DNA from 3 places in the Streptomyces sp. NPDC059247 genome. Region 3 is predicted to be linked to each of the others. Evidence: riboswitches for the same ligand, from Rfam matches in the RefSeq annotation. Region 3 holds a riboswitch; each other region holds the start of a gene.

Region 1 (10,255 bases), on a different contig from region 3:
GATCGGCGTGTTCGTCGGCTTCACGATCGCCCAGACCGGCATGGTGCTCCACTGGCGGGCCGCGGGACAGTGGGGCAAGGCCCTGCTCAACGGCCTCGGCGCGCTGCTCACCGGCGTCTCGGCGATCGTCGTCACCGTCACCAAGTTCCACGACGGCGCCTGGCTGATCGTGATCGCCCTGCCCGCCCTCGTCCTCGCCTTCGAGGCGGTGCACCGGGCCTACGGCAAGATCGACGAACGTCTCGGCGTCGGCCGGACACCGGAGCCGCCGCACCGCGCCCGTTCCTTCGTCGTCGTCCCGGTCTCCGACCTGAACCGGCTCACCAGCGAGGCCCTGACCGCCGCCGTCTCCCTCGGCGACGAGGTCCGCGCGGTCACCGTCTGCCACGCCGACCCCGAGGACCTCGCCAGGACCGAGGCCCTGGAACGCGACTGGGAGCTGTGGAACCCGGGCGTCGCCCTGGTCCGGCTCACCTCGGAACGCCGTACGCTCGGCCGGCCGATCACCGCGTACGTACGGGAGCTGAGCGCCGCCCGGCCCGACCTCCGCGTCACCGTCCTCGTACCGGAGGCCGAACCGGAGCGGCGCTGGCAGCGCATCCTGCAGAACCGGCGCGGGGCGGTCGTCGCCCACGCCGTGCGACGCGACACCGACGCCGCCGTGTGCAGGCTCCGCTTCCGCTGCTGACGCCGGGGCGCCCGCCGCCCGCGCACATCAGGAACGCGTCAAGGACCCCTCCGCCCGGTGCCCCCCGTACCGCGCCGGGCGGAGGCTGGACACAGGGGGCGGTCGTCCGGTCCTGCGAGGTGGGTCATGAGGTTCACCGTCCGAGACGCGCTCGCGGTCGTCGCCGGAGCCGTCGCCCCGTTCGTGGCGGCGCTCCTGCTGCTCCCGCTGCGCGGGAGCGTCACCCCCACCAACACCGCCCTCGTGCTCGTCGTCGTGGTGGTCGCGGTGTCGGCGCTCGGCAACCGGCCCGCCGGGGCCCTCGCCGCGCTCTCGGCCGCCCTCTGGTTCGACTTCTTCCACACCCGGCCGTACCAGAGCTTCCACATCCAGGACCGGGCCGACCTCGTCACCGCCCTGCTGCTGCTCGCCGTCGGACTGATCGTCTCCCAGCTGGCCGCGCGCGGCCGGACCCTGGGCCGGGTCGCCGCCACGGACGCCTCCCACCTGGAACGTCTGCACGGCACGGCCCGGCTGGCCAGCCTCAGCACGTCCTCCGACGACGTCGTACGGCGGGTCCGCGCGGAACTGGCCGAGATCCTCGAACTCCGTGACTGCCGCTTCGAGTACGGCACGCTCACCGGCCGCCCGCCCCGGCTCGAACCCGACGGGAGCGTGCGGGTGGACGGCTGGGTCTGGGACCTGGAACTCCAGGGCTGGCCGGACGGCGCGACGGAACTCCGCGCCGTCGCCCACGGCCGCTACCAGGGCCGCTTCCTGCTGACCCCGGCCCCCGGAGCCGTACCGCCCTCCCTGGAGGCCCGTCTGGTCGCCGTGGACCTGGCGGCCCAGGCGGCGGCGGCGCTCGACGACGACCGGCCGGTACGGGCCTGAGGCCGTGGACGCGCGGGACGCGGGACGCCGGGACGCCGGGACCGGCGGGCCCCAAGGCCCGGCGGACACCGGGAACGGCCGAGGTCAGGGGCGGTACACGAGTTCCAGCAGGACGGCCGAGATGAGGAGCCAGGCACCGGCCCCGAGCAGCCACATGCTCCCGGCCGTCGCCCCGAGGGCGCTGACGACGACGGCGCCCGTGGCGAGCGCGGTCGAGAAGCGGCGCACCCGGTGGTCGGCACGCATCCGTCCGTCGGTTCGGCTCATGGGGGTGACTGTAGGGCCGGGAGGGCCCGGACGGACCGGGAACCGGAGGAGTCTTCACACGGCTCTGACGGCGGTACGGGACGGGCGGCCCGCCGGGGGCCGTCAGGACCCGTCCGGACGGCGTCCCGGCCCGCGCCCGGCGGCACCCGCCATCCGCTGCCCCGTGCGGGCAGGGGCCGCGAGCGGCGTCGGCCGCCCGGGACGGGTGTCGTCCCGGGCGGCCGACGCGCGGGGGCGGGTCAGGTGGCGGGCAGTTCCTCGCGGAGGGTGCGGGCGGCGGCGACGAGGTTCTCCAGGGAGGTCCGGGTCTCGGGCCAGCCACGGGTCTTCAGACCGCAGTCGGGGTTGACCCAGAGCCTGTCGGCGGGAATGGCCTCGAGCCCCTCGCGCAGCAGGGCCGTCGCCTCCTCGGCGGAGGGGACGCGCGGGGAGTGGATGTCCCAGACGCCCGGTCCCGCCTCCCGGGGGTAGCCGTGGGCGGCCAGCTCCCGGGCCACCTGCATGTGGGAGCGGGCCGCCTCCAGGCTGATGACGTCGGCGTCGAGGTCGTCGATGGCCTGGACGATGTCGCCGAACTCGGCGTAGCACATGTGGGTGTGGATCTGGGTGTCCGGCCGCACCCCGGCGGTGGTGAGCCGGAACGCCTCGGTGGCCCAGGCCAGATAGGCCGGGTGGTCGGCCGCCCGCAGCGGCAGGGTCTCGCGCAGCGCGGGCTCGTCGACCTGGATGACGGAGGTCCCGGCGGCCTCCAGGTCGTTCACCTCGTCGCGCAGGGCGAGCGCCACCTGGCGCGCGGTCTCGGCGAGCGGCTGGTCGTCGCGGACGAACGACCAGGCGAGCATCGTGACCGGGCCGGTGAGCATCCCCTTGACCGGCTTGGCGGTGAGGGACTGGGCGTACGCGGTCCAGCGCACCGTCATCGGCTTCGGACGGGAGATGTCACCGGCGAGGATCGGCGGCCGGACGTACCGGGTGCCGTACGACTGCACCCAGCCGTGCCGGGTGGCCAGATAGCCGTCGAGCTGCTCGGCGAAGTACTGCACCATGTCGTTGCGTTCGGGCTCGCCGTGGACGAGGACGTCGACGCCGGTCTTCTCCTGGAAGGCGATCACCTCCCGGATCTCGGCCTTGATCCGCTCCTCGTAGCCCGCCGCGTCGAGCGAGCCCGCGCGCAGATCCGCGCGGGCGGTGCGCAGTTCGGTGGTCTGCGGGAAGGACCCGATGGTGGTGGTCGGCAGCGGCGGCAGGCCGAGGTGCGCCCGCTGGGCGGCGGCCCGCTCCGGATAGGGCCGGGAGCGGCGGCCGTCCGCGTCGGCGACGGCCCCGACGCGGGCGCGGACGGCCGGGTCGCGGGTGAGGGGGGACTCGGCGCGGGAGGAGAGCGCGGCACGGTTGGCGGCCAGTTCGTCGGCGATGGCGTCGGTGCCCCGGGAGAGGCCCGTGGCCAGGGTGACGGTCTCGGCGGTCTTCTGCCGGGCGAAGGCGAGCCAGCGCAGGATCTGCGGGTCGACGTCCTTCTCCGCCGTCGCGTCGAGCGGCACGTGGAGCAGCGAGCAGGAGGCGGAGACGTCCACGCGGTCCGCGAGACCGAGGAGGGTGCCGAGGGTGGTGAGGGACTTCTGCAGGTCGTCGGCCCAGACGTTGCGGCCGTCGACCACGCCCGCGACGAGCCGCTTCCCCGGCAGACCGCCGACGGCGGCGAGTCCGGCCAGATTGGCGGCGGCGGGCCCGGTGAAGTCCAGGGCGAGCCCCTCCACGGGCGCCTTGGCGAGGACCGGGAGGGCGTCGCCGAGCCGGTCGAAGTAGGAGGCGACGAGGATCTTCGGCCGGTCCTCGACGGCGCCGAGGTCACGGTAGGCGCGGGCGGCGGTGTTCAGGTCGGCGGGCGTGCGGTCCTGCACGAGGGCGGGCTCGTCGAGCTGCACCCATTCCGCGCCCGCCGCGCGCAGGTCCGCGAGGACCTCGGCGTACACGGGCAGGAGCCGGTCCAGGAGGGTCAGCGGCTGGAAGTCCTCGGCCACCCCGGGGGCGGGCTTGGCGAGGAGCAGGTAGGTGACCGGTCCGACCAGGACGGGACGAGCGGTCAGACCCAGGGCGAGGGCCTCCCGCAGCTCCGCGACCTGCTTGCCGGAGTCCGCGACGAAGACGGTGTCGGGCCCCAGCTCGGGCACCAGGTAGTGGTAGTTGGTGTCGAACCACTTGGTCATCTCCAGCGGGGCGACGTCCTGGGTGCCGCGGGCCATGGCGAAGTAGCCGTCGGTGGCGTCGGCGGCCACGGCGTCCCGGTGCCGGGCGGGGACCGCGCCCACCATCACGGTGGTGTCCAGGACGTGGTCGTAGAACGAGAAGTCACCGGTCGGCACCTCGGCGATGCCCGCCCCGGAGAGTTCGAGCCAGTTCGCCCGGCGCAGTCCCGCGGCGGTGGCGTGCAGGGCGTCGGCGGTGACCCGGCCCTTCCAGTAGCCCTCGACCGCCTTCTTGAGTTCACGGTCACGGCCCTGCCGGGGGTAGCCGTACACGGTGGCGCGCGCGGCCGGGGCCGCTGACTTCGTGGTCACGGAGATCTCCTTCACGAGATGGATCCCTGAGGTCCGGAGACCTGACGAGACACGGAAGGAGTGACCGGAAACGGAGGGACGCGCGCGTGCACGGCATGGCACGGCTGTCCGCCCGTATGGTCGCCGACCCGCCCTCGAGGTCACCGGATGACCGCGCGCGGAATCGTCCGCGTGCGGGCAACGGGCAGGTCTTCGGACTCGCGGGCGCGTTCTCCCTGGGGGAGTTCACCTAGTGGCCGTCGCTTCCCAGGTCCGGTCTCGGATCCAGTGCGTATGACGGCGGTCGTTCCCGCTCACCGCTGCGGGGCAGTCCCGGATTCCCACCGGGTTCCCTCTTGCGACGCCCCCGTCTGGCGGACGGGGCGAACCAGCTGCACGCGCCAGGGTACGGGGCGCGCCGGGCGTGCGCCGGATGTTGTCCGAATCCCGGACGGTCCTGTCCTGATCCGTATCCCGGACGTTCCTGACCCGGTCCGTGCGGCACGGGGCCGCGGTCCCCGGAGGAACGGCGGCCCCGTCCCCCTCAGGACAGGCCGGGCAGCGCCGTGACGAGGGCGGGCACGGGACGCGGACCGCCGTCCGCGTCGATCGCCACGAAGGTGAGGAAGGCCGTGGCCACTTCGGTGACGGGACCGGAGTCGTTCCAGCGTTCGGCGGTCACCCGCACGCCGACGGTCATGGAGGTCCGTCCGGCCCGTTCGAGCCCGGCTTCCACGCTCAGCAGGTCCCCGGCCCGTACGGGGGCAAGGAACGTCATCCGGTCGACGGACGCGGTCACGGCGGGCCCGCCGGCGTGCCGCCCTGCGGAGGCCGCGGCGGCGTCGTCGATGAGCTTCATCATCACCCCGCCGTGGATGGTGCCGTACAGATTGGTGTCGTGGTCGCTCATGATGTGGGCGAGGACCACCCGGGAGTCGTCCGGGGTCTTCTCCGTACGGGGAACGGGAGTACGGGCGGGGCTGGTGTCGGTGGGATCTGCGGCAAGGCCGGTGACGGCGGGATCTGCCACGTCAACTCTCCTTCGCGAGTCGCGGCTCGGCGGTTCCGCGCGCACGGGGTGTCCGGGGCGCGGACAGCGGGCAGGTCTTCGGACTCGCGGGCGCGTTCTCCCGTGGGGGAGTTCACCTAGTGGCCGTCGCTTCCCAGGTCCGGTCTCGGACCCAGTGCGTAATGACGGCGGTCGTTCCCGCTCACCGCTGCGGGGCAGTCCCGGATTCCCACCGGGTTCCCTCTTGCGACGCCCCCGTCTGGCGGACGGGGCGAACCAGCTGCACGCGCCAGCCTACGTGCCGTCCACCACGGGGCGGTCCGGGCGAGCGAGGGCGGACGCCCCCGCAGGACCGGTGCGGAGCCGGGACGGATCCCGCCGCCATGGCCACGGCGGGGACCGGCTTCTCTCCGGAGACCCCGCCGAGCAGCGGCCGACCGGCCCGCCTGTCCGGCGGACCTGCGCACGGCCGGACCGGCGCTACCCCAGACCCGAGGCCCTCAGGACGGAGCGGGTCGTCTCGGTGTCGACGCGGAGCGCGAGCCGTGCCAGGTCGGCCGTCCCGTGGGCCAGGGTCCCCCGCCTCCGGGCCGCCAGCGCGGCGGACTCGATCCTCAGCCACAGGACCGGATTGTCCAGGAGGACCCGCAGGTCCACCTCGGCCCACACGCCCTCCCCGTCGCGCAGCCGCAGCCGCCGGGCGGTGCCCGTCGGCCACGCGACCGCCGTGAGCCGGTCGGTGCGGACCGTCCTGGTGACCCACGGCCCCCGGACCGTCAGCAGCCCCGGCGCCAGGCTGACCCGGGCGGGCAGCAGGACCACGAACAGCAGCGCCGACAGCGTGATCCAGCCGAGGGCGTGGGACAGCGGCAGCCCGTACGCCCCGGCGTCGACGCCCAGGGACGTCCCCAGCAGAAGGCCCGCGCAGACGGCCGCCGCACGGGCCTCGCCCGGCCATCCCCTGTCGTGCAGGACGCCGGAGGAGGCACCGGGTACGGGGGCGGGGCCGGGAGCGGGGGTACGGACGGGAGGCTGCATGGCGCCGACGCTAGGACCCCGGAGCACCCCGACCGGCCCGGGGCAACGCGGTGTTTACGCGGCGGCGGGCAGATTTGACGCCCCGCTGACGGTGGTGGCGGTGAAGGGCCCGGTCGAGTGGTGGACGTACTCCCGGACCAGCCGGAAACCGGCCGACCAGCCGAGCAGACGGCTCGCCCGGTTCTCCCGCGAGCAGCTCCAGGTCGCGGTGTGCCCGCGCGCGGCGACATCGGCGGTCAGGCCCTCGACACAGGCGAGGCCGAGGTGCTGCCGCCGCTCCCCGGGGGCGGTGGCGCAGGCCACGTCCTCGTACCGGCTCCCGGTGAACCGGGCGCACGCCACGGCGAGGACCCGGCCCTTGCGGAAGGCCGCCCAGGCGTGCCCCGAGGCGGCGAGCGCGGCCGGGCCGCCCCAGGTCGCGTGGACGCGGTCGAGGTCGGGGGCGCCCGCGACGAGTGCGCGGGCGTCCCCGGCCGCCAGCCGACGGACCGTCACCCCGCGCGGCAGGCGCGGCGCCATCCCGGGCTCGCGGTGCACGTACAGCATCCGGTCCCAGGGGTGCAGGCGGTCGAACGCGGCGGCGAGCACCGGCAGGAACCGCGCCGACGCCTCCACGTGGTGACCGGCCAGCGGCGCCAGGTCCGCAGGGACGAGCGCGGTCGGGTCACCGGCCAGGAGGGCGTGGCCGCCGCAGGTGACGGCGACGACCCGAGGACGCGCCGGACGGTCGGTCCACCAGGAGCCCTGCCGGGTGGCGATGACGTGCTCGGCCAGCGCACCCGTCCCCGGCGCACCGGAGACGAACGCCCGTGCGGGAGCGGGGGGTTGATGAGCGGGGTGCGGGATCACGATGCCTCCAGGGGTACGGGGGAGGGGGCGGCCCGCCCGGGGGAGGGCGGGGGCCGCCCCGGGCGGGTCGGCCGGGGCGAGGTGCCCGGGTCCGGTGGGGCCGACCGGGGCGGGCGGCCAGGGTCGGTCCGGACGGGGCGAGGTGCCCGGGTCCGGCGGGCGGCCCGTGTCGGTCCGGGCGGGGCGGTCCTCGCCCCGTGGGGCGGGGCGGGGGCGGGGTGGTTCGCTTCGGCGGGGCCGGTTCCGTCCGGGCGGCGCACCCGGTCGGGCCGGTGCGGGCGGGGGCCGCCCGCCCGGTGGGTCGGCCCCCCGCCGGTCCCGCGGCCGTGGTTCGCCCCCTTCTCGCGGCGGGCCTTCTCCTCACGGGCGCGGGGACCTGCGGGTGCCTCCCTCAGGCGGGGTGGCCGACGAGGTGCCCGGCGAGCTTGCCGAGGCGCTTCACCGTGCGTTCCTCGGTGGCGGCGGGGGCGGGGGCGACGCGGTGCTCACGGTCGTAGTAGGCGCCGTTCACGATCTCGGTCGCCGGGTCGCAGAGCCGTACGACGTGCGCCGCGCCCTCCGCCGGGGCCTCGCCCTCGTGCGCGTACAGCGGCAGGAGGCTGGTGGCGCAGATGCCGGGGTGCACGGAGACGGCGGTGACGCGCGGGTCGGCGGCGAAGACCGTGAGGGCCAGCTGCGACTGCGCGTAGGCGGCGAGCCGGGAGTAACGGCGGGTGCGGTTGGGGTCGTTCCACTGGATCGAGCCCGTGCGGTGCAGCGCGGACGACACGTTGACGACCCGGCCGCCGGTGCCTCGGGTCAGGGCGGGCTCCAGCAGATGGGTGAGGAGGTAGTGGGCGAGGAAGTTGACCTGGAAGGCGATCTCGTTGCCGTCGGCGGTGACCGTGTGCCGCTCGGGCGCGGCCATGCCCGCGTTGTTGACGAGGACGTCCGGTCGCGGGTGCTCGGCCAGGATCCGTGCCGCCAGTCGCTCCACCTCCTCCAGACGGGCGAAGTCGGCGCCGTGGGCGCGCAGTCGGGCCTCGGGGACGCCGGAGAGCGTGACGAGCCGGTCGACGGCGGCGCGCGCCTCCTCCGTGGTCCTGCCGTGCAGCAGGACCGTGGCGCCGCGCTCGGCGAGCAGCCGCGCGGTCTGGTGGCCGATGCCGGAGGTCGCCCCGGTCACGAGGACGGTGCGGCCGGAGAGGGACGGGGACGGGGAAGAAGACATGGCCGGTCCAGGGTCGTTCGGTCGGGGGTACGTGAAGAGGGGCGCCGGACCGGTTCGGTCACGGCGCCCCGGGGACGGCGGAGTACGCGTCAGCGCGAGGCGGACGGCGGCTCCGGACGGCGGGGCGCACGACATCGGACCGCCTGATGAGGCGGCCGGTCGGCCTGGAGCCACGCACTGTCCATGCAACTCCGCCGCGAGCGCTCGGGCAAGGCCGGCGGGGCTTCCCTGATGCCGCCCTGACGGAGTTTCACCCCAGGCCGGGGACGGTGGAGACCAGGAGGTCGATGACCTTGATGCCGACGAACGGCAGGACGAGGCCCCCGAGCCCGTACAGGAGCAGATTGCGGCGCAGCAGGTCGTGCGCGGACGCCGGGGTGTAGCGCACACCGCGCAGCGCGAGCGGGATCAGGGCGACGATGATCAGGGCGTTGAAGACGATCGCCGAGGTGATGGCCGAGGTCGGGCTGTGCAGGCCCATGATGTTCAGCTCGTCCAGTGCGGGGTAGGCGCCCGTGAACATGGCGGGGATGATCGCGAAGTACTTCGCGACGTCGTTGGTGATCGAGAATGTGGTCAGGGCGCCCCGGGTGATGAGGAGTTGTTTGCCGATCTCGACGATCTCGATGAGTTTGGTGGGGTCGGAGTCGAGGTCGACCATGTTCCCGGCCTCTTTCGCGGCCGAGGTCCCGGTGTTCATGGCCACGCCCACGTCGGCCTGTGCCAGGGCGGGGGCGTCGTTGGTGCCGTCACCGGTCATCGCGACCAGCTTCCCGCCCGCCTGCTCCCGCTTGATCAACGCCATCTTGTCCTCGGGCGTGGCTTCCGCGAGGAAGTCGTCCACCCCCGCCTCCCGGGCGATGGCCTTCGCCGTACGGGGGTTGTCACCGGTGACCATGACGGTCCGGATGCCCATCCGGCGCAGCTCGCCGAACCGCTCCCGGATGCCGTCCTTCACCACGTCCTTGAGATGGACGATCCCGAGGACCCGGGGCCCGGCCGCGTCGTGGACGGCGACGAGCAGCGGAGTGCCGCCCGCGTCCGCGATGGCGTCGGACCAGGCACGGGCCTCGGGCGGCACCCTTCCCCCGTACCGCTCGACCCAGTCGACGACCTGGGCCGTGGCCCCCTTGCGGAGGTGGCGGACGCCGTCGCTCCCGCGCAGGTCGATGCCGCTCATCCGGGTCCGCGCGCTGAACTCGACGAACCGGAGGTCAGCCCACTCGTCCCCGGCGGGCGGCAGGAGCCCGTACTGACGCCGGGCGAGGGCGCTGACGGACCGTCCCTCGGGGGTCTCGTCGGCGAGGGAGGCGAGCTGGGCCGCGTCGGCGAGCAGGGCGGGTTCCACCCCGGGCAGCGGGACGAACGCGACGGCCTCGCGGTTGCCGAGGGTGATGGTGCCGGTCTTGTCGAGGAGCAGGGTGTCGACGTCCCCGGCCGCCTCGACGGCCCGGCCGGACATCGCGAGCACGTTCCGCTGCACCAGCCGGTCCATCCCGGCGATGCCGATCGCGGACAGCAGCGCCCCGATCGTCGTGGGGATCAGGGTGACCAGGAGCGCCACGAGCACGGGGGTGGAGGGGGCGGCGCCCGCGTACCCGGCCATCGGGGTGAGCGCGACCACCACCAGCACGAAGACGAAGGTCAGCGCCGCGAGCAGGATGTTGAGCGCGATCTCGTTCGGGGTCTTCTGCCGCTCCGCGCCCTCGATGAGGGTGATCATCCGGTCCATGAAGGAGTGGCCGGGCCGTGCGGTGACCCGTACGACGATCCGGTCCGAGAGC
Region 2 (10,255 bases), on a different contig from region 3:
TTCCGGCACGACTGGGAGCAGGCGCGGGCCGCCGGGCTCCGCGCGGTCGCCCTCCTCGACAAGGAGAGCGGCGCCCCGGACTGGTGGAACGTGGGGATCGCGGCGACCGCGCTCCAGGACTGGCCGCTGGCCCGCCGCGCCTGGCAGGCGTACGGGCTGAAGGTGCCGGGCGCCGCCGCGGGCACCGGGGAGCCCGCCGGGATGGAGCTGGGCAGCGCCGCCGTCCGGCTCTCGCCGGAGGGCGAGGCGGAGGTCGTGTGGGGCCGCAGGCTCGACCCGGCCCGGATCGAGGTCCTGTCCATCCCGCTGCCGTCGTCCGGGCGCCGCTGGGGCGAGGTCGTCCTGCACGACGGGGTGCCGCACGGCGAGCGGACCACCGTCGCGGGCCCCTCCTATCCGGTCTTCGACGAGATCGAGCTGTGGGCGCCGTCGCCCGTGCCCACCTGGGTGGTGCTCCTGGAGGCGGCCACCGAGGCCGACCGGGACGCCCTGGAGCTGCTGGCCGCGGAGGCGGGCTTCGCCGCCGAGGACTGGTCGTCCTCGGTGCGGCTGCTCTGCCGCGCCTGCTCGGAGTCGACGATGCCGAGCGCCGAGGGCGAGGGCGAGCACTCCGACCCGCACGACCACAGCGAGCCGGGGCACCCCGGGCCGCTGGGCCACCGCTCGCCGGGCGAGCTGTGGGTGCCGGAGCGCGAGTGCGGCATCGCGGCCCCGCCGGGCCTGGTGCGGGGACTCCTCGACGGCTGGGCCGCGGACAGTCCCGACAGCCGTGAATGGCGGGATCTCGAAGAGGTCTGCTGAGCGTCCGCCGCCGGGCCCGTAGGCTGTCCTCCGACGGAATCGGGTTTTCAGAAGGGCGCGGCCGGACATGGCGCAGCAGGAGACGGACGAGCAGACGCTGATCAACGACGGCTACGTCGTGGACACGGAGGACTGCGAGGCGCGTGAGCTCGCCCACCGCGAGCGCGGCACGGCCCGCCCGATCACGGTGGTCGGGAACCCGGTGCTGCACAAGGAGTGCAAGGACGTCACCGAGTTCGACGACTCGCTGGCCGCGCTGATCGACGACATGTTCGCCAGCCAGAAGGCCGCCGAGGGCGTGGGCCTGGCCGCGAACCAGATCGGCGTGGACCTCAAGGTCTTCGTCTACGACTGCCCCGACGACGAGGGCGTCCGGCACACCGGCGTCGTGATCAACCCGGTCCTCCAGGAGCTCCCGGCGGAGCTGCGCGTCCTGGACGAGTCCAACGAGGGCTGCCTCTCGGTCCCGACCGCCTACGCGGAGCTGGCCCGCCCGGACCACGCGGAGGTCCACGGCCAGGACGCCCAGGGCAACCCGATCAAGGTCCGGGGCACCGGCTACTTCGCCCGCTGCCTCCAGCACGAGACGGACCACCTGTACGGCTACCTGTACATCGACCGCCTCTCCAAGCGCGACCGCAAGGACGCCCTCCGCCAGATGGAAGAGGGCACCCCGCGCTACGAGACGGTCCCGAACGCCTGATCTCCTCGCGGTACGTGAAAGGGGCCCCGCACTCTTCGGAGGGCGGGGCCCTTTCACGTACCAGGACGGCCCGCGCCGTCAGCGCGGTTCCTGGACGACGTGGCCCCGGAACTCGCCCCGGCCCGTGAGGTCGGCCGCAGCGTCGGCAAGTCCCGGGACCTCGGAGATTTCTGGGCTCTCGCCGGGACGGGCATCGAGTGCCGGAGCGACCTTGAAGCTGCTCCAGACGGTCTTGCCGACGACATGCTCGTCCACACCGAAGTCATCGGCCAGGGCCGTCACCAGACGAAGCCCCCGACCACCGCAGTCGTCCGTTTCCGCCCGCATGACCCGTGGATGCCCTCCACCGCTGTCGCGCACTTCGACGCGGATCGTCAGCTCGTCCCTCACCAGTCTCAGGGAGAACTCACGCCCGGCCGGGACACCGTGTGTCAGAGCATTCGTAGCGAGTTCGGAGACGCAGAGATGGATCTCGTCCCGACGATCAGTGACTCCCCACTGCGCCAGAGCCTCAAGCGCGAAGGCTCTCGCCGCCGGGACGGAACTGCGCGCACGAGGGAAACGCCGTTGCCATGACAGAGCCATGGTGACCACCGCCTTGATCCTGGGCTGTACGATCAACAAAACCTTATCGCTATTCGCGAAAAGCAGCAAGGTGGATGAGGTGGACTTCCGGGGCACATCACTTAACGTGTAAAGCAGTAAGGTCGAACAGGTAGTCGCACAGGAGGACGTCATGCGTACGAGGACCTGGGTCAGCACCTCCCTGCCGTACCTGACGCCGCAGGACGGCGAGGGGCGTTCCGATGCCTGGGCCGCGGAGGCTGCCGCCCGGGGCGGCGTCGGGAGTCAGCGCATCGTCCACGCCGGTGAGGTGCCCGCCCCGGAGGCCGTCGCCGCGCTACTCGGTGTGGCTGACGGAGCGCCGGTCGTCGTGCGACGCAGGGTCATCGAACTCGACGGACACCCCTGCGAGTTGACCGACACCTACTACCCCGCGGACATCGCGCGCGGCACCGGGCTCGCCGAGACGCGCAAGATCCGGGGAGGCGCCGTCGCGCTGCTCGCCGCACTCGGGCACACCGGTGTGCGCGTGCGCGAGGACGTGACCGCGCGGATGCCGGACGCCGACGAGCGGGAAGCGCTGCGCATGGGACGCGACGAGCCGGTCATCAACCTGGCGAGAGTGACGTACGACAGCCGGGACAGGCCCGTCCAGGCCGACATGATGACCATGCCCGCGCACCGGCAGCGACTCCGCTACGAGACCACGATCGGATGACCGTGCCCGACATTGAAGACCGGCGCTCGCTGCACCAGCGGATCGCCGCCGACCTGCGCGACGAGATCATGAGCGGAGACCTCGCACCCGGAGCCAAGCTGCCGTCCACCGTGCACCTCAAGGCCCGGTTCGACGCGTCCAACGCCACCGTGCAGAAGGCGCTGCAGCTCCTCAAGGACGAACAACTGGTCGTCGGCCGCGCCGGGGCGGCGGTCACCGTCAGGGAACACCGCCAGCGGACCGTACGCCCTTCCGCCTTCATGGCCCCGGTCGCCGCCGGGGAACCGTACCGATGGCTCACCGAAGCGGCGCTGCTCGGCGCACGTCCGCAGAGCACCCTGCTGGAGGTGGCCGAGGCGAGGCCGCCCGCCGACGTCTCCGCAGTCCTGGGCCTGGAGAACGGCGGAACGGCACTGCTGCGCCGCCAGGTGCTCTCGATCGACGACGAGCCCGCCGAACTCGTCATGTCCTATTACCCCTTGGACATCGCCCGCTCCACGCCTCTCATGGAGAAGCGCAAGATCAAGGGCGGCACCCCGACACTTCTCGCCGGTCTGGGTTTCCCGCCCCGGCTCAGCGTCGACCGGGTATCGGCGCGCGTCCCCACCCAGGATCAGTACCAGGCCTTGAAGCTGCCGAGCGACCTCCCCGTGCTCCGAACGCTCCGTGTCGTCTACAGCGACGACGAACGCCCCATCGAGGCCACCGTCATGGTCAAAGCTGGGCACCTCTACGAACTGCAGTACGCGTTCACACCGGAGTGACGCGACGGTACGCGAAAGGCCCCGCGCTCTTCGGAGTGCGGGGCCCTTTCACGTATCTCGAGGACCGGGCTAGAAGTCCTCGTCCAGGTCCACCGAGCCCTCGACCGCGACCTGGTAGGCGGACGGGCGGCGTTCGAAGAAGTTGGTGAGTTCCTGGACGCCCTGGAGTTCCATGAAGGCGAACGGGTTCTCGGAGCCGTAGACCGGGGGGAAGCCCAGGCGCTGGAGGCGCTGGTCGGCGACGCACTGGAGGTACTCGCGCATCGACTCGGTGTTCATGCCGGGCAGGCCCTCGCCGCACAGGTCGCGGCCGAACTGCAGCTCCGCCTCGACGGCCTCCCTCAGCATGTCCGTGACCTGCTGCTGGAGCGCGTCGTCGAAGAGCTCCGGCTCCTCCTTGCGGACGGTGTCCACGACCTCGAAGGCGAAGTTCATGTGCATCGTCTCGTCGCGGAACACCCAGTTGGTGCCGGTGGCCAGGCCGTGCAGCAGACCGCGGGACCGGAACCAGTACACGTACGCGAAGGCGCCGTAGAAGAACAGGCCCTCGATGCACGCGGCGAAGCAGATCAGGTTCAGCAGGAAGCGGCGGCGGTCGGCGGCCGTCTCCAGCCGGTCGATCTTCTCGACCGAGTCCATCCACTTGAAGCAGAACTGAGCCTTCTCGCGGATGGAGGGGATCTCTTCCACCGCGTCGAAGGCCGCCGCGCGGTCCGCCGGGTCGGGCAGGTACGTGTCCAGGAGGGTCAGGTAGAACTGGACGTGCACGGCCTCCTCGAAGAGCTGGCGCGAGAGGTAGAGCCGCGCCTCGGGGGAGTTGATGTGCTTGTACAGCGTCAGGACCAGGTTGTTCGACACGATCGAGTCGCCGGTCGCGAAGAAGGCGACCAGACGGCCGATCATGTGCTGCTCACCGGGGGTGAGCTTGGCGAGGTCGGCGACGTCCGAGTGGAGGTCGACCTCCTCGACGGTCCAGGTGTTCTTGATCGCGTCCCGGTAGCGCTCGTAGAAGTCGGGGTAGCGCATCGGGCGGAGGGTCAGCTCGAAGCCCGGGTCGAGGAGGTTCTTCTGTTCGTCGGTGCTCATCACTGGCAGGCCTCGCAGGACTCGGGGTTTTCCAGGGAGCAGGCGACCGCGTCGGGGTCGGCGGCCTGCTGGACGGGGATGGTGGCCGGGGCGGCGGCCGACGCCTGGGCGGCGCGGGCGATCCGGGTCGCCGGGCGCGAACGCAGGTAGTACGTGGTCTTCAGACCCTGCTTCCAGGCGTACGCGTACATCGACGACAGCTTGCCGATGGTGGGCGTCTCCAGGAACAGGTTCAGCGACTGCGACTGGTCCAGGAACGGGGTCCGGGCGGCGGCCATGTCGATCAGACCGCGCTGCGGGATCTCCCAGGCGGTGCGGTACAGCTCGCGCACCTCGGCCGGGACCCAGGTGAAGTCGGCGATCGAGCCGTTGGAGTCGCGCAGCGCCTCACGGGTCTGCGCGTCCCACACGCCGAGCTTCTTCAGCTCGGTGACCAGGTACGAGTTGACCTGGAGGAACTCGCCGGACAGCGTCTCGCGCTTGAACAGGTTGGAGACCTGCGGCTCGATGCACTCGTAGACACCGGCGATCGACGCGATGGTCGCGGTCGGCGCGATGGCGAGGAGGAGGCTGTTGCGCATCCCGGTGGCGGCGATCCGCGCGCGCAGCGCCGTCCAGCGCTCCGGCCAGTTCAGCTCCACGTCGTAGTGGTCCGGGTGCAGCACGCCCCGGGCGGTACGGGTGGCCTCCCAGGCGGGGACCGGACCGTTGCGCTCGGCGAGGTCGGCGGACGCCTCGTACGCGGCGAGCATGATCCGCTCGGCGATCCGGGTGGAGAGCGCGCGGGCCTCGGGGGAGTCGAACGGCAGCTTCAGCTGGAAGAAGACGTCCTGGAGGCCCATCGCGCCCAGGCCCACCGGCCGCCAGCGGGCGTTGGAGCGGCCCGCCTGCTCGGTCGGGTAGAAGTTGATGTCGACGACCCGGTCGAGGAAGGTGACGGCCGTGCGGACGGTGGCGTCCAGCCGCTCCCAGTCGATGCCGCCGTCGGCGACGAACGAGCCGAGGTTGACCGAGCCGAGGTTGCAGACGGCGGTCTCGCCGTCGTCGGTGACCTCCAGGATCTCCGTGCAGAGGTTGGAGGAGTGGACGGTGTGACCGGGCAGGGCGGTCTGGTTGGCCGTCCGGTTCGAGGCGTCCTTGAAGGTCATCCAGCCGTTGCCGGTCTGGGCCAGGGTCCGCATCATCCGGCCGTACAGGTCACGGGCGGGCATGGTCTTGCGGGCCAGGCCCGCCGCCTCGGCCTTGCGGTAGGCGGCGTCGAACTCCTCGCCCCACAGGTCGACCAGCTCGGGCACGTCCGCCGGGGAGAACAGCGACCACTCGGCGTCCGCGTTGACCCGGCGCATGAACTCGTCCGGGATCCAGTGCGCCAGGTTCAGGTTGTGGGTGCGGCGCTGGTCCTCGCCGGTGTTGTCGCGGAGCTCCAGGAACTCCTCGATGTCGGCGTGCCAGGTCTCCAGGTAGACGGCGGCGGCGCCCTTGCGGCGACCGCCCTGGTTCACGGCGGCGACGGAGGCGTCGAGGGTCTTCAGGAACGGCACGATGCCGTTGGAGTGCCCGTTGGTGCCGCGGATCAGCGAGCCCCGGGCGCGGATGCGGGAGTACGAGAGGCCGATGCCACCCGCGTGCTTGGAGAGCCGCGCCACCTGGTGGTAGCGGTCGTAGATGGAGTCCAGCTCGTCCTGGGGGGAGTCCAGGAGGTAGCAGGAGGACATCTGCGGGTGGCGGGTGCCGGAGTTGAAGAGCGTCGGGGAGGACGGCAGGTAGTCGAGGCGGCTCATCAGACCGTAGAGGGCCGCGACCTCGTCGAGGGCGCGGGAGCCGTCGTCCTCGGCGAGACCGCAGGCCACGCGCAGCATGAAGTGCTGGGGGGTCTCGATCACCTTGCGGGTGATCGGGTGGCGCAGCAGGTAGCGCGAGTAGAGGGTCCGCAGGCCGAAGTAGCCGAAGCGGTCGTCGCCCGCCGGGTCGATCGTCGCGTCGAGCCGGTCGGCGTGGGCGGCGACGAGGTCGGCGGTGCGGTCGGCGATCAGGCCCTCGCGGTGGCCGACGGCCACGGACGCGGAGAAGGCGACGGAACCCTGGGAGGCGGCCTCGTCGGCGATGGTGATCGTCAGGAGCCGGGCGGCGAGCCGGGAGTACGCGGGGTCCTCGGCGATCAGCCCGGCAGCCGCCTCGGTGGCCAGCTCGCGCAGCTCCGCCTCGTCCGCGGCGGCGCTGCGACCGCGGAGCGCGGCGGCGGCGACCTTGCCGGGGTCGGTGTCGGGGAGGTCGGCGGTGAGGGCGGTCAGGGTCCGCAGCAGTACGGTCCCGGGGGCGTCGCTCTCGATCGCGGAAGCCTCGGCGGACGCCGGATGGGCGGGCGCGATGGTCACGTGGGGGCTCTCCCTCGCTCGGCTCGGGGCCGCGGCGGGAAGGCGGGCGGACGGCTTTCCGGGCAGGCCGGAGGCGCCGCGTCCACCGGCCCATTCCGCGAGGCCCGGACGTCTGTGGCACCCGGAACGGACGGACCGGGCGCACTGCCGGCAGGTCTTCGGACTCACGTCGTGCGGACGTCGTATCCGTACGAAGCACACCGTTGCGGGACAGTTCCGGATTCGCGCCGGATTCCCCTGCGTCGACAGCGAGCACGAGCATACATGTGGGGGGCGCCGCTTGCGGCACCCCCCACATGTTGTGTCGCGCCGTGGCCTCAGAACTCCAGGGCGTAGGTGCGCAGGAGGTGGTCGGAGACCGGCGCCCAGTCCCGTTCGGGGGTGCGGACGAAGCCCATCCGTTCGTAGATCCGGTGGGCGGAGACCATGAGGTCGGCCGTGGAGAGCACCAGCCGGACGCATCCGGGGAGGGCCCGCGCCCGGTCGGCGCAGGCCCGGACGAGGGCCTCGCCGACGCCCCTGCCCCGGGCGTCCGGGGCGACCACGAGCATCCGGAACTCGGCCTCGCCCGCGACGGCGATGTCCGCCCAGGGGGTGCCGCCGGGGGCGAAGGTCACTCCGCCGACGATCCGGCCGTCGGCGTCGACGGCGACGAGGACCTCGGCCTCGCGGGCCCGCCGGGCGGTGTCGCGGAGCACGTCCAGATAGAAGTCGTCCTCGCCGTGCAGCAGCAGCCCGTCGTTCAGATAGGTCAGCCCGGTGAGGTCGCCGAGCTCCGCGTGTTCCTCGGGCCGTACCGCCCTGATCGTGAAGTCCATGGAGGCAGTGTGCCTCCCCGGGGGCACGGGGGAGGGGCCCGGGTTCCCTCGCGGGAGTCCCGGGCCCCTCGGGCGCGGCGGCGGGTCGGTGGCCTCCGGTCGATGGCTTCCGGTCAGTTGCTTCCGGTCGATGGCCTCCGGTCAATGGTTTCCGGTCAGTGGCCTCCGGCGCCGACCGGCGGGAGGTCCTTGACGCCGCGGTCGCCCGCGTCGGCCGTGTAGTCGCCCGGGGAGGTCTCGTCGACGCCGTCGGGGGCCTTGAGGGCCTTGAGGACGAAGGTGAGGACCACGGTCACGAGGAGGTTGAGGACGAAGGCGGTGAGGCCGATGTAGCCGATCTCGCCGATGCCGGGTATCTCCGCGGAGGAGCCGCCGAAGTGCTTCTGGGTGGGGCTGGCGACGCCGTACGCGGCGACCGTGCCGTAGACCATGCCGACGGCCCAGCCCCCGAGCAGGGCCCAGCGGTGGAACCAGCGGGTGAACAGGCCGCCGACCAGGGCCGGGAAGGTCTGCAGGATCCAGATGCCGCCGAGCAGCTGGAAGTTGATCGCGACCGTCTTGTCCATGGTGAGGACGAAGGCGAGGGCGCCGACCTTGACCAGGAGGGAGACCAGCTTGGAGATCTTGGTCTCCTGGGCGGGGGTCGCGTCCGGTCTGATGAAGTCCTTGTAGATGTTGCGGGTGAAGAGGTTGGCGGCGGCGATGGACATGATCGCGGCCGGGACGAGCGCGCCGATGCCGATGGCGGCGAACGCGACGCCCGCGAACCAGTCGGGGAACATCGTCTCGAAGAGCTGCGGGATGGCGAGCTGGCCGTTCTTCACCTGGATGCCCGCGGCGATGGCCATGAAGCCGAGCAGCGCGAGCAGGCCCAGCATCAGCGAGTACAGCGGCAGGATGGTGGTGTTGCGGCGGATGACCTCGCGGCTCTTCGACGACAGCGTCGCCGTGATGGAGTGCGGGTACATGAAGAGCGCGAGCGCCGAGCCGAGCGCGAGCGTCGCGTACGTCCACTGGCCCGCCTCGCCGGGCACCAGCGTGCCGCGCGGCTTGTCGGTGGCCGGGTTGGTCTGCGCGTACGCCTCGCCCGCCCTGGCGAAGATCTCGTCGAAGCCGCCCAGCTTGATCGGGATGTAGATGATCGCCACCGCGATGACGAGGTAGATCAGGGTGTCCTTGACGAAGGCGATCAGCGCGGGGGCGCGCAGCCCGGAGGAGTAGGTGTACGCGGCGAGGACGCCGAAGGCGATGAGCAGCGGCAGGTCCTTGACGAACCAGTGGGTGGTCTCGCCGCCGCCGAGGCCCATCACGTCCAGGACGGCCTGGATGCCGACGAGCTGGAGCGCGATGTACGGCATGGTGGCGAGGATGCCGGTGACCGCCACCGCCAGGGAGAGCCCCTTGGAACCGAAGCGTCCGCGCACGAAGTCCGAGGTGGTGACGTACCCGTGCTTGTGCGAGACCGACCAGAGGCGCGGCAGGAAGGTGAAGATCAGCGGGTAGACCAGGATCGTGTACGGGACGGCGAAGAAACCGGCCGCGCCCGCCGCGTAGATGGCCGCCGGGACGGCGACGAAGGTGTACGCGGTGTAGAGGTCGCCGCCCAGCAGGAACCAGGTGACCCAGGTGCCGAACGAGCGCCCGCCCAGGCCCCATTCGTCGAGGCTGTTCTCGTCCTCGGCCTTGCGCCAGCGCGCGGCGAGGAAGCCCATGACCGTGACGGCCACGAAGAAGAAGATGAAGACGGCGAGCGCGACGCCGTTCACGCCGTCCTTCATCGCGCGTCACCCCCCTTGCGGGCGCGCTGGTCGTTCTGCCACAGCTTGTACGCGATCATGGTGAGCGCGGTCGAGACGATCACCCAGAGCATCTGGTACCAGTAGAAGAACGGGATGCCCCCGAGCAGGGGTTCGGTCTTCGCGTAGGACCCCACCCAGAGCATCGCCACGAACGGCGCGATCAGGCAGAGCGCGATCACCACCCGCAGGGGGGTGATGGTCGGTTGTTTCCCTTGTGTCTCTTCCGGCATGGCGATTCCGTCCCCTCGCTGATCACCTCGACAAGTGCTGGGGAAATCTAGGGGACGCCTCCGGCCCCACGGAACCCCTGTCCGTATAACGGAAGGGACTCCGTGGCGGCCGGGTGCGGTGGCCCCCGGGCCGGGCAAGGGCCGTCACGGGGGCCGGGGTTCAGAGCCAGCCCTCCTTGCTGGCGCGGACGCCCGCCTCGAAACGGCTGCGGGCGCCGAGCCGGTTCATCAGGTCGGAACTCATCCGGCGCACGGTCCGCAGCGACACCCCGAGGCGCCGGGCGGCGATGTCGTCCGTGCAGCCGATCCCCAGCAGCATGAGCAGCTCCCGCTCCTGCGGGGAGAGCGCGTGCTCGTCGCGGCGGGGGGCCTCGCCGAAGGGGGTGCCCGCCTCCCA
Region 3 (10,255 bases):
GCGGACCGGGCTGCTCCGGCAGGAGACGGACCCGCCCACCGACCCCCGTACGGTGGACGAGTCCTTCGGGGAGGACCGTACGGACGAACTGCTCGCCCTCGGCCTGTTCTCCGCCCGCGACCTGACGACCCCGGTCCGGCACCTGTCCACCGGACAGCGCCGCAAGCTGGAACTGGCCCGGCTCGTCACCCGGCCCGCCGATCTGCTCCTCCTCGACGAGCCGACCAACCATCTGGCCCCGGCGCTCGTGGAGGAACTGGAGGCCGCGCTCGTCCCGTACCGGGGCACGCTGGTCGTCGTCAGCCACGACCGGCGGCTGCGGGCGGGCTTCCGGGGCCGTGTCCTCGAACTGGCCCCGGCCCCGGCGACGGCCCCGGCCGTCTAGTCGTCGGACGCCCCCTCCAGGTCGCCCTCCGTCTCCAGGAAGACCTGGCGCAGGGCGGCCAGGGTCTCCGCGTCCGGCTTCTCCCACATGCCGCGCGACTCGGCTTCGAGGAGGCGCTCCGCGATGCCGTGCAGGGCCCACGGGTTGGCCTCCTTCAGGAAGGCCTGGTTCGCCGGGTCGAGGACGTACTCCTGGGCGAGCTTGTCGTACATCCAGTCCGCGACCACGCCCGTCGTGGCGTCGTACCCGAAGAGGTAGTCGACGGTCGCCGCCAGCTCGAACGCGCCCTTGTAGCCGTGGCGGCGCATCGCCTCGATCCAGCGCGGGTTGACCACCCGCGCCCGGAACACCCGGGACGTCTCCTCGACGAGCGTGCGGGTGCGGACCGTCTCCGGGCGGGTCGAGTCCCCGATGTACGCCTCCGGGGCGGTGCCCTTGAGCGCGCGGACGGTCGCCACCATGCCGCCGTGGTACTGGAAGTAGTCGTCGGAGTCCGCGATGTCGTGCTCACGGGTGTCCGTGTTCTTCGCGGCCACCGCGATCCGCTTGTACGCGGTCTCCATCTCGGCCCGCGCCGGGCGCCCTTCGAGCCCGCGCCCGTACGCGTACCCGCCCCACACCGTGTACACCTCGGCGAGGTCGGCGTCCGTGCGCCAGTCGCGGGAGTCGATCAGCTGGAGGATGCCCGCGCCGTACGTGCCCGGCCGGGAGCCGAAGATACGGGTGGTGGCGCGCCGCTCGTCGCCGTGCTCCGCGAGGTCGGCCTGGGTGTGCGCCCGCACGTGGTTGTCCTCGGCGGACTCGTCCTCCAGCCCCGCGACCAGCCGTACGGCGTCGTCGAGGAGCCCGATGACGTGCGGGAACGCGTCCCGGAAGAAGCCGGAGATGCGCAGGGTGACATCGACGCGCGGGCGGCCCAGCTCGGCGAGCGGGATCGGTTCGAGACCGTTCACCCGGCGGGACGCCTCGTCCCACAGCGGCCGGACGCCCAGCAGGGCCAGCGCCTCGGCCACGTCGTCGCCCGAAGTGCGCATCGCGCTCGTGCCCCACAGGGAGAGGCCCACCGAGGTCGGCCAGGAGCCGTTGTCGGTCCGGTAGCGCTCCAGGAGCGAGTCCGCGAGCGCCTGCCCGGTCTCCCAGGCCAGCCGGGACGGCACCGCCTTCGGGTCGACCGAGTAGAAGTTGCGGCCGGTCGGCAGGACGTTGACCAGACCGCGCAGCGGCGAACCGGAGGGACCGGCCGGGACGAAGCCGCCGTCCAGGGCGTGCACGGCGTGGGTGAGTTCGTCGGTGGTGGCGGCCAGGCGCGGCACGACCTGCTCGCAGGCGAACCGCAGCACCGCGTGGACGTCGGGGCCGTACGCGGCGGCCACCGGGGCGACCGCGTCCACGGACCAGTCCGCCGCCTCCATCGCCTCGACCAGCTCGCGGGCCTTCGCCTCCGCCTCGTCGGCGGTCGTCCGGGTCGCGGCCGACTCGTCCAGGCCCAGCGCCTCCCGCAGACCGGGCAGCGCCTGCGTGCCGCCCCAGATCTGCCGGGCCCGCAGGATGGACAGGACCAGGTTGACCCGGGCCTCACCGGCCGGGGCGCCGCCCAGGACGTGCAGACCGTCACGGATCTGGGCGTCCTTGACCTCGCACAGCCAGCCGTCGACGTGCAGCAGGAAGTCGTCGAAGCCGTCGTCCCCGGGACGCTCCTCCAGACCGAGGTCGTGGTCGAGCCGGGCCGCCTGGATCAGCGTCCAGATCTGGGCGCGGATCGCGGGCAGCTTCGCCGGGTCCATGGAGGAGATCTGCGCGTACTCGTCGAGGAGCTGCTCCAGGCGCGCGATGTCGCCGTAGGAGTCGGCGCGGGCCATCGGCGGCACCAGGTGGTCGACGAGCGTGGCGTGCGCCCGCCGCTTGGCCTGGGTGCCCTCGCCGGGGTCGTTGACGAGGAACGGGTAGACCAGCGGCAGGTCGCCGAGGGCCGCGTCGGGGCCGCAGGCGGCCGACAGGCCCGCGTTCTTGCCGGGCAGCCACTCCAGGTTGCCGTGCTTGCCCAGGTGGACCATGGCGTCGGCGCCGAAGCCGCCGTCGTCCGCGCGGGCCGCGATCCACCGGTACGCCGCCAGGTAGTGGTGCGAGGGCGGCAGGTCAGGGTCGTGGTAGATCGCGATCGGGTTCTCGCCGAAGCCGCGCGGCGGCTGGATCAGGACGAGGAGGTTCCCGCGCCGCAGCGCGGCGAGGACGATGTCGCCCTCCGGGTTGCGGGAGCGGTCGACGAACATCTCGCCGGGGGCGGGCCCCCAGTGCTCCTCGACGCTCTCGCGCAGCCCGGCGGGGAGCTCCGCGTACCACCGCCGGTAGTCGGCGGCCGGGATGCGGACCGGGTTCTTCGCCAACTGCTCCTCGGTCAGCCAGTCCTGGTCGTGGCCGCCCGCCTCGATGAGCGCGTAGATCAGCTCGTCGCCGTCGCCGGAGACCAGACCGGGCAGCTCGTCGGCGGGCCCGAAGTCGTACCCCTCGGCGATCAGACGGCGCAGCAGGGAGACGGCGGAGGCGGGGGTGTCGAGGCCGACCGCGTTGCCGATGCGGGAGTGCTTCGTCGGGTACGCGGAGAGGACGAGCGCCAGCCTCTTGTCGGCGTTCGGGATGTGCCGCAGCCGGGCGTGCCGTACGGCGGTCCCGGCGACCCGGGCCGCCCGCTCGGGGTCGGCGACGTACGAGGGCAGTCCGTCCTCGTCGATCTCCTTGAAGGAGAACGGGACGGTGATGAGCCGCCCGTCGAACTCGGGGACGGCGACCTGGCTCGCCGCGTCCAGCGGCGACAGGCCCTCGTCGCTCTCCTCCCACGCGGCGCGCGAGGAGGTCAGGCAGAGCGCCTGGAGGATCGGCACGTCGAGCCCGGCCAGCGCGCCCGCGTCCCAGGCCTCCTCGTCGCCGCCCGCCTGCGCCTCGGCCGGCTTGGTGCCGCCCGCCGCGAGGACCGTGGTGACGATCGCGTCGGCGGTGCGCAGCCGGTCGAGCAGCTCCGGCTCGGGGGCCCGCAGGGACGCCACGTACAGCGGGAGGGCCTGTGCGCCCGCGTCCTCGACCGCCGCGCACAGGGCGTCGACGAAGCCGGTGTTCCCGCTCATGTGGTGGGCGCGGTAGTAGAGCACCGCGACGGTCGGGCCGTCCGTCGTACGGGCGGTCCGCTCCAGCGGGCCCCAGGTGGGGGCCCCGGCCGGGGCCTCGAAGCCGTGGCCGGTGAGCAGGACGGTGTCGGAGAGGAAGCGGGCGAGCTGCTCCAGGTTCGCCGGGCCGCCGTGCGCGAGATAGGCGTGGGCCTCGGTGGCGACGCCGACGGGGACGGTGGACGCCTCCATCAGCTGGGCGTCGGGGGCCTGTTCGCCGCTGAGGACGACCACCGGCAGTCCGGCGGCGCGGACCGCGTCCAGGCCCTCCTGCCAGGAGCGGAGCCCGCCCAGGAGGCGGACGACGACGAGGTCGGCGCCCTCCAGGAGACCGGGCAGATCGGCCAGCGGGAGCCGGGCGGGGTTGGCGAAGCGGTACTCCACCGGTCCGCCGGCCGCGCGGGCACTGAGCAGGTCGGTGTCGGAGTGCGACAGCAGCAGGAGCATGGCTACGCAGGCCTTCCTCGGGGTGGTCCGCGCCCCGGGTGGTCGTGTGGACGGCGGGAGTTCCTGGCTCGCCCTCCCGATCGTGCCGGGCGGGCTCACAGTGGCGGGACCGCGCCGGAATCGCACCGGGCTTCCTCCCCGGGGTCCTGGGACCCCATGCCGTCTGCATAGTAGAACGTGCCGTCGGCGGGCCGGGCCCGGCGTCGCAGTCGCCCGGATCACACCCGGGGGCCGCCCGGTCCCCCGTCGGTATGCTCGCCGCCATGCCGCCCACCCCGCTCCCGCCGCCCGCGCCGGGCGCGCCCCGCACCCGGGACCGCGGCGACGCGTGCCCGGGAGCGCTGCGCCTGCACTCCGCCGACGACGGCGGTCTCGCCCGACTCCGGCTCCCCGGGGGCCGTCTGACCGCCCCTCAGGTGGAGGTCCTGGCGGCGGCGGCGGAGGACCTGGGCGACGGCCGGATCAGCGTCACCTCGCGCGGCAACGCGGAGCTGCGCGGCCTCCCGGACGACTGCGGGTCCGCGCTCGCCGACCGGCTCGCCCCGGCGGGCCTGCTGCCCTCCCCCCGGCACGAACGCGTCCGCAACATCGTCGCCTCGCCCACCGCGGGACTCGACGGACTCGGCCACGGCGACGTGCAGTTGTGGGCCCGCGCGCTGGACCGCGCCCTGTGCGCCGAGCCCCGCGCGGTGGCGCTCTCCGGCCGCTTCCTGTTCGTCCTGGACGACGGGCGCGGAGACGTCGCCGGACTCGGCGGCGATGTGACCTTGGTCGCAGCGCCCGGCGGCACCGCCCTGCTGCGGCTGGGCCCCCGGACCTTCAGGACCGGCGCCGCCGACGCCGTCCCGGCGGCCCTGGCCGCCGCCCTCGCCTTCCTCGACGCCGCCGACGCCGCCGGGACCGGGGCCTGGCGCCCCCGGGAACTGCCCGAGGCGCACGCACCGGACTGGGCCGGAGCACTGGCCCGCGCCGGGATCGCCGCCGGGCCCGTCTCCGTACCCCCGCCGCCGGTGTCACCGCCGCCCCCGCCGGGCGAGCTGCCCGGCGGCACTCCGCACGTCCTCGCCCCGCTGGGCAGGCTCACCGCCGCCCAACTGCGGGCCCTGCTGCCCGCCGACGAGGTCCGGCTCACGCCCTGGCGCGGCGCGGTCGTCGTCGGCGCGGGCCCCGGGCGGCTGCCCGCGCTCGCCGCGCACGGCCTGATCACCCGGCCCGGCGCGCCCGGCGCCGGGGTCACCGTCTGCACCGGACGGCCCGGCTGCGCCAAGTCCCTCGCCGATGTGCGGGCCGACGCGCTCGCCGCGCCCCCGGGCCCGCTGCCGGTGCACTACTCCGGCTGCGCCCGGCGCTGCGGGCACCCGCACGGCGCCCGTACCGAAGCCGTCGCCACCGGTGACGACACCTACCTGGTGGACGGCGTCCCCACCCCCCGCGCCGCCCTGTCCGAGGCCGTCGCGGCGGCCCGCCACCCGGCGACCCACACGAGATGAGCGAGAGCACCACGATGTTCGACTACGAGAAGGACGGGGCGGAGATCTACCGCCGGTCCTTTGCCACGATCCGCGCCGAGGCGGACCTCTCGGGCCTGCCCGCCGACATCGCCCAGGTCGCGGTGCGCATGATCCACGCCTGCGGGATGACCGACCTCGTCCAGGACATCGCGTACTCCCCGGACGTCGTCACCCGCGCCCGCGCCGCGCTGCGCGCCGGGGCGCCGATCCTCTGCGACGCCCAGATGGTCGCCAGCGGCGTCACCCGCAAGCGGCTGCCCGCCGACAACGAGGTGATCTGCGCGCTCTCCGACCCGGCCGTGCCGGGCCTCGCCGCCGAACTTGGCACCACCCGCTCCGCCGCCGCCCTCGAACTGTGGCGGGACCGCCTCGAAGGCTCCGTCGTCGCCATCGGCAACGCGCCCACCGCCCTCTTCCACCTCCTGGAGATGGTCGCGAAGGGCGGGCCCCGCCCGGCCGCCGTCCTCGGCATACCCGTCGGGTTCATCGGCGCCGCCGAGTCCAAGGACGCCCTCGCCGCCCAGGACCTGGGCCTCGACTACCTCGTCGTCCGGGGCAGGCGCGGCGGCAGCGCCATGACGGCCGCCGCCCTCAACGCCCTCGCCCACGAAGCGGAGATCCAGGCATGAGCACCGCACCGCGCACCCCGGGCAGGCTGTACGGGGTCGGGCTCGGGCCCGGCGACCCGGAGCTGATGACGCTGGCCGCCGTGCGGGCCATCGGGGAGGCCGACGTCGTCGCCTACCACTCGGCCCGCCACGGCCGGTCCATCGCCCGCTCCATCGCCGCCGCGCACCTGCGCGAGGACCACGTCGAGGAGCGGCTGATGTACCCGCTCACCGTGGAGACCACCGACCACCCCGGCGGCTACCGGGGCGCCCTGGACGACTTCTACGAGGAGGCCGCCGCCCGGCTCGCCGCCCACCTCGACGCGGGCCGCACCGTCGCCGTGCTCGCCGAGGGCGACCCCCTCTTCTACGGCTCCTACCAGCACATGCACAAGCGGCTCGCGGACCGCTACGACACCACCGTCATCCCCGGCGTCACCTCCGTCAGCGCCGCCGCCGCCCGGCTCGGCGAGCCGCTGTGCGAGGCCGAGGAAGTCCTCACGATCATCCCCGGCACCCTCCCCGAGGACGAGCTGACGGCCCGGCTCGCGGGCACCGACTCGGCGGTCGTGATGAAGCTCGGCCGCACCTTCCCCACCGTCCGGCGGGCCCTGGAGCGGGCCGGACGGCTCGACGACGCCCGGTACGTGGAGCGCGCCTTCATGCCCGGCGAGCGGACCGGCGACCTCGCCGGTGTCGACCCCGCGACCGTCCCCTACTTCTCGGTGGCCGTCCTGCCCTCCCGGGTCGACGCCGTGCCCCCCGTACGGGACCGGGGCGAGGTCGTCGTCGTCGGCACCGGCCCCGCCGGGGCGCCCTGGCTCACCCCCGAGTCGCGCGGCGCCCTCGTCAACGCCGACGTCCTCGTCGGCTACACCACCTACCTGGCCCGGGTGCCGGTGCTGCGCCCCGGGCAGGTCCGGCACGGCTCCGACAACAAGGCCGAGTCCGAGCGCGCCGAGTTCGCCCTCGACCTGGCCCGCCGGGGCCACCGGGTCGCGGTCGTCTCCGGCGGCGACCCGGGCGTCTTCGCGATGGCCACCGCCGTCCTGGAGGTCGCCTGCGAACCGGCCTACGCCGACGTGCCCGTACGGGTCCTCCCGGGGGTGACCGCCGCCAACGCCGCCGCCGCCGCGGCGGGCGCGCCCCTCGGCCACGACTACGCGACGATCTCCCTGTCGGACCGGCTCAAGCCCTGGGAGGTCATCGAGGCGCGGCTGCGCGCCGCCGCGGAGGCCGATCTGGTCATCGCCCTCTACAACCCGGGCTCGAAGTCCCGTACGCACCAGGTGGCCGCCGCCCGCGAGCTGCTGCTGGCGCTGCGCGCCCCGGGGACCCCGGTGGTCGTCGCCCGGGACGTCGGCGGCCCCGAGCAGTCGGTGCGGGTGGTGACCCTGGAGACCCTGGAGCCGTCCGAGGTCGACATGCGGACCCTGCTCCTGATCGGCTCCTCGCAGACCCGCGCGGTGGAACGCGCGGACGGCCGCACGATCACCTGGACCCCCCGCCGGTACGGGTGACCTCCTGGGCGCTCCCCCGCCGGACGGGGGAGCGCCCGGAACCGGCCCCGGACGGACGGGGGGCCCACACCGGCCGGGGGGCCCACACCGGACCGGGGCCCACACCGGACCGGGGCCCACAGCGGCCGGGGCGGCGCCCCGTACCGGATCCGGAGGCGCGCACCGCCCCGCCCCGCCCCGGACCGGAGCCGCGCCCCGGCGCGAACCGAGGCAGGACCTCGCACCGGACCCGGAGGCGCACCCCGCACCGGACCGGGGGCCCACACCGGCCGGGGGGCCCACACCGGACCGGGGCGGCACCCCCGCCCCCGACCGCACCCCCGTCCCCGGCCGCAGCCGCGCCCCGGCGTGAAACCCCTGTCGCCGCAAGGGAAAGGGACGGTAAAGTCCCGAGGCGACAGCGGTGGACCGGCCCCACCCGCACCGCCCGTCGCCCTCCCCCCGCACCATCTGTCTCCCGTAGGTCCGGAAAGGGCCCCTCTTCGTGATGACTCGTCACCGGCTGAGCGCACTGGCCGCCACGGCCGCCCTCGCCGCGTCCGGCGGCCTGCTCGCCGCCGCCCCGGCCACCGCCGCCGTCAGCTGCGCCTCCCCCGTGTGGACGGCGCAGTACTACGGCAACCCCACCTTCAGCGGCACCCCGAAGCTGACCGCCTGCGACAGCGCCATCGCCGAGAACTACGGCCTCGGCGACCCCGCGGGCGTCACCCTGCCCAAGGACAACTTCTCCGTCCGCTGGTCGCTCACCCGCGACTTCGGCTCCGGCGGCCCGTTCACCTTCACCGCCGAGGCGCAGGACGGCATCCGCGTCTACCTCGACGGCGTCCGGAAGACCGACCTGTGGCGGAACGTCTCCACCACCCAGAAGAAGGCCGTCGCGGTCACCGTCCCGGCCGGACGGCACACGATCCGCGTGGACTACGCCCACTGGACCGGCGCCGCCAACGTCAAGTTCGGCTACACGCCGAACACTTCGGCCTCCGTCGACCGGGTCAAGCCGCTCGCCCCGGCGGGCGCGTCCGCCGCCTACGACCGGAACCTCAACCGGACCACCCTGAAGTGGGCGGCCAACAAGGAGATGGACCACGCCGGTTACCGCCTCTACCGGCGACTGTCCACCACCACGGTGTGGACCAGGGTCGGCAGCCCCACCACGCTGATCACCGGCACCTCGTCCACCGACACCCCGCCCGCCACCGGGGAGAGGTTCCTCTACGAACTGCGGGCCGTCGACCGGGCGGGCAACGAGTCCCCGGGCGGCGTCGACCTCACCGTCACCACCGTGGACCGCACCGCCCCCGCCGCCCCGGCCGGAGTCACCGCCGCCGACGCGCGCGCCGGTGTCACCCTGACCTGGAAGCCCGTCGCGGGCGCCGCCCGCTACACCGTGCACCGGCGCACCGGCACCGCCCCGACGGCCCCCGTCGTCCAGGTCGCCACCGGGGTCACCGCCACCTCGTGGACCGACACCGCCGTCACCGAGAAGACCGGCTACGGCTACTGGGTGTCGGCCGTCGACGCCGCCGGGAACACCTCGGGCCGCACCGCCGTCACCGCCTCCCACGGCGACTTCGCCCCGGGCGCGCCCACCGGTCTGACCGGCGAGTACGCCCTCGCCGCCCGCGCCGCCTTCCTCGACTGGGCCGCGCCCGCCGACCGTGACGTGGTCTCCTACCGGGTCTACCGGGACGGCGGCGCGTACACCGAGGTCACCGGGCGCTCGTACGCCGACCGCGGGGCCCTGCCCGGCTCGACGTACCGGTACACGGTGACCGCCGTCGACGCGGCGGGCCACGAGTCGGCGCACTCCGCCCCGTTCACCCTCACCACCCCGGGCGACCAGGTCGCCCCGGCGCCCGTCGCCGGGCTCAAGGGCACGGCCCGCCCGGACGGGGTGTTCCTGGAGTGGGCGGCGAGCACCGAGCCCGACCTGGACCACTACGAGCTGCTCAGGGGCGAGTTCTGGCCCGACGACGAGGAGCCGGGCGGCGGCGTCTGGGTCTACCGGCGCGTCGAGTACTTCCCCGCCGACGTCACCTCGCACCTCTACGGCTCCGTCCAGGACGGCGACACGAACCGCTACGCCGTCGTCGCCGTCGACCGCTGGGGCAACTCCCTGGCGACCACCGACCTCGACCGGGTGTCGTGGGTCGAGATCACCGAGCTGAACACCCCCGCCGGGGGCTGAGCCTCAGCGCCCGAGCACCCAGGCGGCGGCCTCCTCGGGGGTCGCCGCCACCGGTACGTCCGCCGGGACCGGGGGGCGGACGACCACCACGACCGGCAGGCCCGCCTCGCGGGCCGCCGCCAGTTTCGGGGCGGTCGCCGCGCCCCCGCTGTCCTTGGTCACCAGGACGTCGATCCGGTGCCGGGCCAGCAGCTCCCGCTCGCCGTCCAGGGTGAAGGGCCCCCGGTCGAGGAGGACCTCGGTACGGGCCGGGACCGGTCCGTCGGGGGCGTCCACCGAGCGGACCAGGAACCACTGCGGGAGCCCCGCGAAGGCCGCGAGCCCCATCCGGCCGGTGGTCAGGAACACCCGCTCCCCGAGGCCGCCGAGCGCGTCGGCCGCCGCCTCCAGGGACGGTACGGACGTCCAGCGGTCCCCGGCGGCCGGGACCCAGCCGGG

What was found. Region 3 has a riboswitch for cobalamin ahead of cobN (cobaltochelatase subunit CobN). Riboswitches for the same ligand answer to the same signal wherever they lie in the genome.
Region 1: linked by a shared signal. The riboswitch ahead of metE (5-methyltetrahydropteroyltriglutamate--homocysteine S-methyltransferase) and the one ahead of cobN (cobaltochelatase subunit CobN) in region 3 are both predicted to bind cobalamin.
Region 2: linked by a shared signal. The riboswitch ahead of ACFXGN_RS11485 (ribonucleoside-diphosphate reductase subunit alpha) and the one ahead of cobN (cobaltochelatase subunit CobN) in region 3 are both predicted to bind cobalamin.

The regions. Positions count from the first base shown of each region.
Region 1 covers NZ_JBHYZW010000034.1:20,763-31,017, forward strand. The annotation lists gene ACFXGN_RS31350 (APC family permease) at 1-688, shown strand, start outside; gene ACFXGN_RS31355 (DUF4118 domain-containing protein) at 815-1,561, shown strand; gene ACFXGN_RS31360 (hypothetical protein) at 1,646-1,828, opposite strand; gene metE (5-methyltetrahydropteroyltriglutamate--homocysteine S-methyltransferase) at 2,068-4,386, opposite strand; cobalamin riboswitch at 4,573-4,723, opposite strand; gene ACFXGN_RS31370 (acyl-CoA thioesterase) at 4,910-5,395, opposite strand; cobalamin riboswitch at 5,468-5,620, opposite strand; gene ACFXGN_RS31375 (hypothetical protein) at 5,855-6,412, opposite strand; gene ACFXGN_RS31380 (GNAT family N-acetyltransferase) at 6,467-7,261, opposite strand; gene ACFXGN_RS31385 (SDR family NAD(P)-dependent oxidoreductase) at 7,653-8,471, opposite strand; gene kdpB (potassium-transporting ATPase subunit KdpB) at 8,722-10,255, opposite strand, start outside.
Region 2 covers NZ_JBHYZW010000004.1:353,893-364,147, reverse strand. The annotation lists gene ACFXGN_RS11515 (tetratricopeptide repeat protein) at 1-801, shown strand, start outside; gene def (peptide deformylase) at 869-1,504, shown strand; gene ACFXGN_RS11505 (ATP-binding protein) at 1,583-2,089, opposite strand; gene ACFXGN_RS11500 (GntR family transcriptional regulator) at 2,241-2,786, shown strand; gene ACFXGN_RS11495 (GntR family transcriptional regulator) at 2,783-3,550, shown strand; gene ACFXGN_RS11490 (ribonucleotide-diphosphate reductase subunit beta) at 3,620-4,636, opposite strand; gene ACFXGN_RS11485 (ribonucleoside-diphosphate reductase subunit alpha) at 4,636-7,011, opposite strand; cobalamin riboswitch at 7,143-7,280, opposite strand; gene ACFXGN_RS11480 (GNAT family N-acetyltransferase) at 7,329-7,829, opposite strand; gene mctP (monocarboxylate uptake permease MctP) at 7,985-9,607, opposite strand; gene ACFXGN_RS11470 (DUF3311 domain-containing protein) at 9,604-9,858, opposite strand; gene ACFXGN_RS11465 (LuxR C-terminal-related transcriptional regulator) at 10,019-10,255, opposite strand, start outside.
Region 3 covers NZ_JBHYZW010000002.1:398,418-408,672, reverse strand. The annotation lists gene ACFXGN_RS05750 (ABC-F family ATP-binding cassette domain-containing protein) at 1-385, shown strand, start outside; gene cobN (cobaltochelatase subunit CobN) at 382-3,990, opposite strand; cobalamin riboswitch at 4,025-4,169, opposite strand; gene ACFXGN_RS05740 (cobalamin biosynthesis protein CobG) at 4,242-5,480, shown strand; gene ACFXGN_RS05735 (precorrin-8X methylmutase) at 5,495-6,130, shown strand; gene ACFXGN_RS05730 (precorrin-2 C(20)-methyltransferase) at 6,127-7,629, shown strand; gene ACFXGN_RS05725 (PA14 domain-containing protein) at 8,117-9,817, shown strand; gene ACFXGN_RS05720 (cobalt-precorrin-6A reductase) at 9,821-10,255, opposite strand, start outside.